One region of the Photobacterium sp. CCB-ST2H9 genome, then DNA from elsewhere that is predicted to be linked to it. Evidence: predicted binding sites of a transcription regulator. Region 1 holds the regulator's gene; the other holds the start of a gene.
The links. The regulator CRP, encoded in region 1, controls carbon source genes, mostly activating them, when cyclic AMP is high. The targets are predictions, from matches to a motif close to TGTGANNNNNNTCACA.
Positions count from the first base shown of each region.

Region 1 (4,708 bases):
CTGCCACGACTGTTCCGTCGTCAGGCCCTGTTCGAACCTCTGACGGAGCGGATTCAGACCCCGGACGATGATTTTCTCGACCTGGTCTGGACGGCCGCGCCCGAGCAGCACCCGGCACACATGCCAATCATGATCCTCTTTCACGGGCTGGAAGGCAGTTTCCACAGCCCTTATGCGCACAGTCTGCTTTTTGCGGCCAGACAGCAGGGCTGGCTGGGTGTGATGATGCATTTCCGCGGATGCAGCGGGGAAATTAACCGTCAGGCCCGGAGCTATCACTCCGGTGAAACCAGTGATGCACGTTACTTCATCGACCAGTTACGCGAACGTTTTCCGCATCATCCATTGCTGGCGGTTGGAGTTTCTCTGGGGGGTAATATGCTGGTGAACTATCTGGCTGAAACCGGCGAAGCATCCGGACTGACCGCAGCTCAGGTCATTTCTCCGCCCTTGGATCTGTCAGCCTGCTCGTCCCGGATTGAACAGGGGTTTTCCCGGGTCTACCAGCGCTACCTGCTCGGTTCCATGAAGAAAAATATGCTGAAAAAAATGGCTGCGTTACCGGACCTGCTGCCCTTTCAGACCGAACAGATTGCTGGAATCGCATCGCTGCGACAGTTTGACGATACCGTCACAGCGCCGCTGCATGGCTTTGCTGATGCGGCCGACTACTACCAACGTTGCAGCGGACTGGGAAAACTGGCGCAGGTACAGACCCCGTTGCGGGTGATTCATGCCGCTGACGATCCTTTCATGACGGCGGCAGTCATCCCGACACAGCCGCTGCCTGCCCATATCGAGTATCACCTGACCCAATACGGGGGCCATGTCGGTTTTATCAGCGGCAGCTGGCGCGAGCCGACGTTCTGGCTGGACCAGACCGTACCGGCCTGGTTTCAAAAAAAACTCAGGGGTTAACCTGAAACAAAAAACGCCTGGCAAACCTGCACAGGCGTTTTTTCAATGAGGCCCGGTTATCCGATTTTCCCGGTATCGATCAGCTGCTGGATCAGCGGCCGCATGATCAGCTCCATCGCAAAGCTCATCTTCCCGCCCGGCACCACCAGCGTATTATGGCGCGACATAAACGAGCCCTGGATCATCGCCAGCAGATACGGGAAATCAACATTCTTGATGCCACGGAAACGGATCACCACAAAACTCTCATCCAGACTGGGGATGGCTTTCGCACTGACCGGGTTGGAGGTATCAACCGTCGGCACCCGCTGGAAGTTAATATGGGTCCGGGAAAACTGCGGAGTAATGTAATTGAGATAATCATCCATTGAACGGACGATGGACTCCATCACTGCTTCTCTGGAGTGGCCGCGATCGCGGGTATCCCGCACGATTTTCTGAATCCATTCCAGGTTCACAATCGGGACCATGCCAATCAGTAGGTCGACGTGCTGTGCAACATTGACATCGCCATCCACGACGCCGCCGTGCAGGCCTTCATAAAACAGCAGATCGGTATTTTCCGGCAGATCCTGCCAGGGCGTAAAAGTGCCCGGCATCTGGTTATAGGGCACGGCTTCATCAAACGTGTGCAGATAGCGGCGGTATTTTCCGCTGCCGTCTTCGCCGTACTGACGGAAAAAGTTTTCCAGCAGCGCAAAGTCATTCGCCTGCGGGCCAAAATAACTGATGTGGCGCCCCTGCTCCTTGGCTTTGCGGATCTCCACATCCATTTCCGGACGGGTAAAACGGTGAAAACTGTCCCCTTCCAGCCATGCCGCATGGATATTCAGCATATTAAACATCTTGCGGAAAGCTTCCGAAGTGGTGGACGTTCCTGCTCCGGAGGAACCTGTTACTGCAATGATTGGGTGTTTTGCAGACATGACATACCTTGTCGTTTATCCAAACGGAATCAGTTATTAACAGGGCAAATGGATGCAGTCAAGCATCCGACCGCATCCGTCGGCGCCAGCTTCCGTTTTCTGCTGTCACCTCTGAGTATGGCAGCTTTATTCTGTGCGAAGCGAGCGACGTAGTTTGATATCCACCGTTTCGTGCAATTCGGAATACATAATCACGGCCTCTCCCGCCGCCAATTGCTGGCGTACCTTGTCCACTTTCTGCGCCAGGCTCAGCTCTTGCTCACCGTAGTCGGTGCCCTCGCGCAGGACAAAGTGTTCAATCAGGTTGGTCAGCGTTTCAGCATCGATATCTTGCCAGGGAATGATCATACAACTTACCTGATTAACCCAGATGACAACGGCTTATGCCGCGACAATCTGGTAAGAATGAGTCAGGGTCACGCCTTTGCCCAGCATCAGGCACACGGAGCAGTACTTTTCCAGTGAATCGCTGACAGCTTTGGCAACCTGAGCGTCATCGAGATGATGACCGGTGACGACAAAATGCAGATTGGCCGAGGTGAAATAACGCGGTGCCTGTTCGCGGCGCACGGAATCAATCTGTGCCTCACAGGCGGTAATCGCCTGACCGGCACTTTTCAGCGCATCGACCACATCCACCGAGCTGCAGCCTCCGGCAGCCATCAGGACCAGTTCCATCGGGCTGGGCGCTTTACTGCCGCCGTTCCCGTCCATGACCACACTGTGGCCCGAGTTAGACTGGCCGATAAAAGTCAAATCTTCGACCCATTTCACACGTGATTGCATGCGTTACTCCTTACTACAAAAACCCGGATTTTATCACTAAGTCACAACGGTGTGATCATGTGCACAGTAAAGTGTCCAAAATGTTCATTTATCCCCGCGCAATATCAAGCAATGCATGACGAAAAAAGTTAAACTCTTGGTCTGAATGTTCACATGCGCTTGCAGCCCAGCCGTTGACTGAATATGCTAGTTGGCAAACAATAGTATTGTTCTACCCAACCCCAATGCAAGGAATGACGTTGTTGGGCAACACACTGCAGAGGAAGTTAGTAATATGGTTCCAGGTAAACCGCAAACAGATCCAACTTTGGAGTGGTTCCTTTCTCACTGCCACATTCATAAGTACCCGTCGAAGAGTACACTGATCCATGCTGGCGAGAAAGCAGAGACCCTCTACTACATTGTCAAAGGTTCCGTCGCCGTTCTGATCAAGGATGAAGAAGGTAAGGAAATGATCCTGTCTTACCTCAACCAGGGCGACTTCATTGGTGAACTGGGCCTGTTTGAAGAAGGCCAGGAGCGTACTGCCTGGGTTCGTGCGAAAACACCATGTGAAGTGGCTGAGATTTCCTTTAAGAAATTCCGTCAGCTGATCCAGGTTAATCCGGATATCCTGATGCGTCTGTCCGCACAGATGGCACGCCGTCTGCAAGTCACCAGCCAGAAAGTCGGTGATCTGGCATTCCTGGACGTGACTGGCCGTATTGCCCAGACCCTGCTGAATCTGGCAAAACAACCGGATGCCATGACTCACCCGGACGGCATGCAGATCAAAATTACCCGTCAGGAAATCGGCCAGATTGTTGGCTGTTCCCGTGAAACCGTTGGCCGCATTCTGAAGATGCTGGAAGAGCAGAACCTGATTTCTGCCCACGGTAAAACCATCGTTGTGTACGGAACACGCTGATCACTCTCCGGTGATGCAGCCAATGTGAGTACAATAAAAAGCCGCAAACGCGGCTTTTTTTATTTCTGCCGGGCATACCCTGTGATTACAGCTGTTTTCTCAGGACACTTCACATTTTTTCAGTTGCCTTCCATCCCTCTGTTGCTACATTTGGCGTATCAGTACTATGTGGATGTGCAGATATGGATATCGAACGTTTTGCCCCAAATGCCCAGCACAATCAGCTTCCCCCGCGCCCTGTCGTAACCAGAGGACGTTTCCTCTCTGCCTCGGTTGAAATGACAGGTTTTCAGTCTCCCCGGCAGCTCCTGGAGCAGGAAGCCTACCTGTGTCTGACCAGCCCCCCAAGTGAATCGGATGACTGGATGCAACCGCTGGATCAACAGCACTGACAAGCCCTCTCACAGCACGAGATATGGCATTCAGCCCCCCCAGATAAAAAAACAGCGGCCCAGAGGCCGCTGTTTAATGACAGAGCAAAGATACCTGTCTTACATATTCGTACTTTCGAAGATCTTGTCCGCCGACGCAGCCACAAAGCCCGGGTAGAGTTCCCCGTTCTCCTGCAGATACCGCTTGGCAAACTCATAGAAACCGCCTGGAATTGAACGGATACCATCGGTAAAGCGGACTTCCACCCGATCAGCCATCGTTGATGACTGCTCCAGCAGCACTTCCGGACTACCTTTCACTTCACCACCCGATTCATTGATGGTGAAGCCGTTGTGGCGCAGCAGGCTGTTCACCTCTGCAACTTCCGCAAACTGCTCCAGCTGATTTACGCTGACAGTAAAATGGTTCGCACCATAACCGTGGGCAGCAACCCAACCCGCGTACTCACTTTCCTCGGCCAGCTTCTCATAGGTCGCGTAATCGAGATCCCATAAACGGCCACCGTACAGGAAAGCACCATCCTTCATTGCGCCATCAGGAATCTGCTTCACCAGCTCACGCACGGTATTTTGCAGATCCGCCGAGCACTGTCCGACCAGCAGTTCACTGATAAAGACTTTCGGTGCAGCCGGGTTCGGATGCTCAAAGTGCTCCGCATACAGTTTCTTCTGCTCGAAGTGATACGTTCCGCACGGCTTGTAACCAATCGCAATGAATGGTGCAGCCAGCACATCCAGGCTCACACCCGGCAGATTGAACGTACGCAGGGCAATGTGAT
Region 1 covers NZ_CP100425.1:306,396-311,103, reverse strand. The annotation lists gene L4174_RS01345 (hydrolase) at 1-918, shown strand, start outside; gene L4174_RS01340 (phosphoribulokinase) at 975-1,844, opposite strand; gene L4174_RS01335 (YheU family protein) at 1,971-2,192, opposite strand; gene L4174_RS01330 (OsmC family protein) at 2,226-2,630, opposite strand; gene crp (cAMP-activated global transcriptional regulator CRP) at 2,905-3,537, shown strand; gene L4174_RS01320 (hypothetical protein) at 3,720-3,929, shown strand; gene L4174_RS01315 (DUF1338 domain-containing protein) at 4,029-4,708, opposite strand, start outside.

Region 2 (4,708 bases), 340 kb from region 1:
TTAACGAGGGAGGAATAACTGGTGATCCACCAGGGATGGCCGACAGAACCGCTGAAGCTGGCCGCTTTTGGTACCGGTTGCTCCACCGGAGCCGGCTGCCAGAGTTCTTCCGGTAAAGCCGGCGGCGTGACGATGCAAATGTCCTCGCTTTGTGCCAGCGTCTCCAATGCAGCTGTCAACTCTGCCAGCCCGCCGGGCTGGCCGTTCTGAACCAGATAACCAATTGCCGACAGATGCAAACCGGTCGGCTCTTTGGTACTGCGCCCGTTGCGCAGTGGCGCCATGCCGACATAACAGCCGTATACGGCGCGGGTCAGAGCCACGTATATGAGACGCAGGTCTTCGGCCAGACGCTCCTGTTCCGCCAGCGCCAGACTGGCATCTTCCCCCCGGACATCCAGTACAGCCTGCTGGGAATCCGCATCATGATACAGCGCGGTTTCGGTACTGCGATAACTGCAGACAAACGGCAGAAAGACCAGATCGTACTCCAGTCCCTTGGATTTATGGATGGTGACGATTTGCACCAGATTGCGATCAGATTCCAGCCGCAATTGCTGCTCATCGCTGTTCCCGTTCGGAGATTCAATATGCTCCGCCAGCCAGCGAATCAGGGCCTGATCACTGTCCAGCATCTGACTGGCCTGCTGCAACAGCTCGCCCAGATGGAGCACATCCGTCAGACGCCGCTCGCCGCCGTTTTCTCCCAGCAGCCGTTCTGCTATCTGACGTCGGGTCAGCATGTGACGAATCATAGGCAGGACACCGCGACGCTGCCACAGGCTGCGGTAATCGCGGAACTCGGCGATCCAGCGCTCCCACTCATCTTCCTCGTTATTGAGCCGGTCCAGCTGAAAGGCACTGAGTGCAAACAAAGGCGTTGCCAGCGCTGCACGCAGCGTTGTTTCCTGTTCCGGATACTGGACGGCTACCAGCAGACGCAGCAGATCGGCCGCTTCCTGGCTGGCAAAGACACTGTCCCGGTTCGACAGATAGACACTGGCAATCCCCTGTCCGGCCAGCGCCTGACGGATCAGGGCCGCTTCTGTCCCGGTCCGCACCAGCACCGCAATATCACCGGCTGCCACCGGATGTTGTTCTTCCCCGTCCACCAGCGCAGCCTGACCCAGTTCAGACTGAGTCAGAATCGTCTGGATCTGGGCCGCGGTAGCTTCCGCCATCACGGTTTGATAATCCCCTTTCGTGACCGGCGCCTCGGCATCCATGTGCCAGAAACACAGCGCCTGCTGCCGTTCACCGTTCAGTACCCAGTGTCGTTCAGCCGCTTTCGGACTAGACTGGACGGGCAGGAACTGGATATCGCTGTCATAGATAAAAGGACTGTCCGGCAGTGCAAACACCCGGTTGGCCGCGGCCACCATACTGGCGGTCGAGCGCCAGTTGGTGCCCAGCGTATAATGGGCACTGACCTGCCGCCGCGCGCGGATATAGGTGAAAATATCCGCGCCCCGGAAAGCATAAATCGCCTGCTTGGGATCGCCGATCATAAAGAGTCCGGACACGGCTGCCGATGATTCTCCCTCGGCAGACTCTTCCGGCATATAAACCGTACTGAAAATCTGATACTGGAGCGGATCCGTGTCCTGAAACTCATCAATCATTGCCACCGGATACAAATGACGGATCCGGGCTGCAAGAGCACCATTCCCGCTGTCGCGATCCGTTTGCAGCGCGGCTGCCAGTTGCGTCAGCAAATCATCAAAAGACAGCCAGCCTTTGCGCTGTTTTGCCTCAGCCAGCAGTTCCCGGCATGCCCGGATCGCGTGCGCCAGAATCGGCTCCCGTACACTGGGCGGGTTCGCCAGCAAATCCTGAATCGCAACAAAAACCGGATGCTCCGGCACGGTGCCCTTGGCAGTTTTCTCTGCCAGCACCGCCTGATCAAATTTTTCCAGGGCCTTGGGCAGACTGTAATCTGTGGTCGGCTGCGCAGCCCATTGGCCGACTTCATCCAGCGCCTTTGGCAGACTGGTTTTGGTATAACTGCGCTTATTGACCCCGGAATCGCTGATCAACGCAAAAAAATCAGCCGCATGCGCACACCAGCCCTGCTTGACGGCTTCTATCCGTTCCAGATTCTGCTGGTGTAACTGCGCCAGATCGCCGGATAACGGCGGCGCTTTCAGCACGACCGGTGCACCGGACAAAAAGGGATTGATCGCTTGCAGCAGTGTTTCCGGGGCGGGCCAGCACCGACGAATTTCATTCGCCAGTTCACGGGACAGCGGATAGAAATAACGGCGCCAGTAATCGGCTGCGACCTGTGCCCTGAGCTGACTCTCTTCCGTAATGAATTCATTGGTGAACAAGCTGCCGGATTCAAAAGCATTCTGGGTCAGCATGCGCTGACAAAAACCGTGGATGGTGAAAATCGCAGCTTCATCCATCTGTCTCTCGGCCTGCAAGAGCAAGGTGGCCGATCGGGCATGATCCGGCAGATCCGACAACAGCCCCGCCAGAATCGGATCCTCGCTGGAGCCACGGCTGAAAGCGATCCGGGCATCGTGAATCCGTCGGCGGATCCTGTCTCTCAGCTCAGCTGTTGCCGCTTCAGTAAAGGTCACCACCAGAATCTGATCCACGGTCAGCGGATGCGGAAATGCCGCGCCCGCTTCACCATGTCCTAACAGCAGACGCAGATACAGGCTGGCAATGGTGAAGGTTTTTCCCGTGCCCGCCGAAGCTTCAATCAGCCGGGTCCCATGCAGGGGAAACGTCATTGCCTCCAGCGGCTGTGGCATGATTGCTGGTTTATCCGTTGCTGTGGTCGCTGTCATCTCATCAACCTGGTCTCTGAAAAAATTATTTGCCCGCATGCTGACACGGCACCCAAACTCCGTGACACCAGAATTCTGTTTCAGGCAGCATAAAAAATGGAAAACTTTCTTTTTTACATGTGCTTTTGTGATCACTCACGGGTTCAACACTTTTTACCCTATTTCATTCTGATGTTTCTATCACTATGGGAGGTGTTTCACATTTTCAACCACTGGCTTTCTGTAGTATCGCAGCCACGAAATTTGGTCTACCTCTGGACCTTGTGGCCGACCGGTGAACACCCTACACTCATAATGATTTTGCCGGCGGCCACCTCGCTCACCAGCTTCAATCAACCGCTTCCAGGTGCATTAACACAGGCTTGAGCACACGCTCTCCCCAAGCCATGACATCCGCCGCCAAATCATCCTGCCATTGCGGCCAGACACGGGCGATGTAGACATTGCTGCCTTCTCCGCGGAGCAAATAGCTGTCCTGAAAAACCGCAGCCATTTTGGTCTGCGCTTTCAACAGAGTGTCCTCATCCGTCAGCCAGTTGCCGCTTTTATCCTGAAGCGCTTCCAGCCCCGACAAGACCGTGCGCGGGAAATAAGGCAGCGGATCCGACTGCCCGGCCAGATAACCGTCGATCAACGCGGTCAGTTGATCTCGGGCATACTCTGCATCAACCGGTTTCAGCCGGAGATGGGTATCAATGCCCAGCAGATGAGTCGCTGCCTGAGTTTCCTGAGCGGCCAGTGCCAGATGTTCCATCCAGGCCTGAAGCATATCCTGAGCCCGGATCTTACCCGGCCGGAAATGCACCAGACCTTCTGCGGTGCGGTGACGTAACCACCCCTGCAAGCGAATGCCGCCGACAGCAGTTTCAAGCGGCAGGTCGATTTCCGGGTCTTCAGTCCGGGTGGCCAGCAAAGATGAGATCTGCTCAGCCAGCGGCAGGATCTGCAGTGTTTCCTGCGCCAGCGTCAGTTCTCCGAATGCTCCAATCGGCAGACTGCCCGCAGCCTGCTGCCGGGCCTGAAACTGCGCCAGGGCCTCGGACTGATCTTTCGACTGTTCTTTTGCTTCCAGCAGGGTCATCAGCAGATTTTCGCGCAGCCGGTAACTCTGTAAACCATCCAGCGCAAACGGCTCATCATCCGCCATAGCGCCTTCGGCTGCATTGAAGTACACCTTCAGCCGACGATTGAAAAAATACTGTGTCGGCAGACGCCAGAAACGCTGTAGCTCCGCCAGCTCCATCACCGCAGACGTACCGGTCGATTCCGACAGCGCCTCCAGTGCGACCGGAGCCAGCGGCTGGTCCAGGAATTCGTCCTGAATCACCGGTTCCCGGCGGGCCGCAGAAAGCCACTCCGCTGCATAGCTCGGCGTTGCTCCCAGAAATGCCTGCGGACTGAAAGGCGTCAGCGGGTGGTGGCGGACCAATTGCTGAAGCAGCCGGGCGGCTGAATCGTCCGGCGACAGACTTTCATCCCCGGTCAGACAGAATCCCTGCTGACAATATTCCAGCAATTCACTCAGCAGCACTGACGGCATTTGCTCGCTGTTGTCCTGAATCGACCGGCCGACATAACTGATATAGAGCTGCTGCTGGGCCGAGAGCATAGCCTCAAGGAACAGGTATCTGTCGTCGTCACGGCGGGAGCGATCACCGGCGCGCTGGCGGCCGACCATGAGATCAAAACCTTCCGGCGCAATGGTACGCGGGTAGACGCCGTCGTTCATTCCCAGCAGACAGACCACCTGAAACGGAATAGAACGCATCGGCATCAGGGTACAGAAGTTGATCTGTCCGGCCAGAAAGCGCTGACTGATCCGTTCGCCACCCAGCTTGTCATTGAGGTAGTCACGCATGATGGCCGGAGTCAGCCGGTCGCCGTAACCGGCATCTTTCAGCTGCTGTTCC
Region 2 covers NZ_CP100425.1:642,116-646,823, reverse strand. The annotation lists gene recB (exodeoxyribonuclease V subunit beta) at 1-2,798, opposite strand, end outside; gene recC (exodeoxyribonuclease V subunit gamma) at 3,127-4,708, opposite strand, start outside.
Region 2: recB (exodeoxyribonuclease V subunit beta) is a predicted target of CRP. The motif match lies at 2,923-2,938, and genes of this name have one in related genera.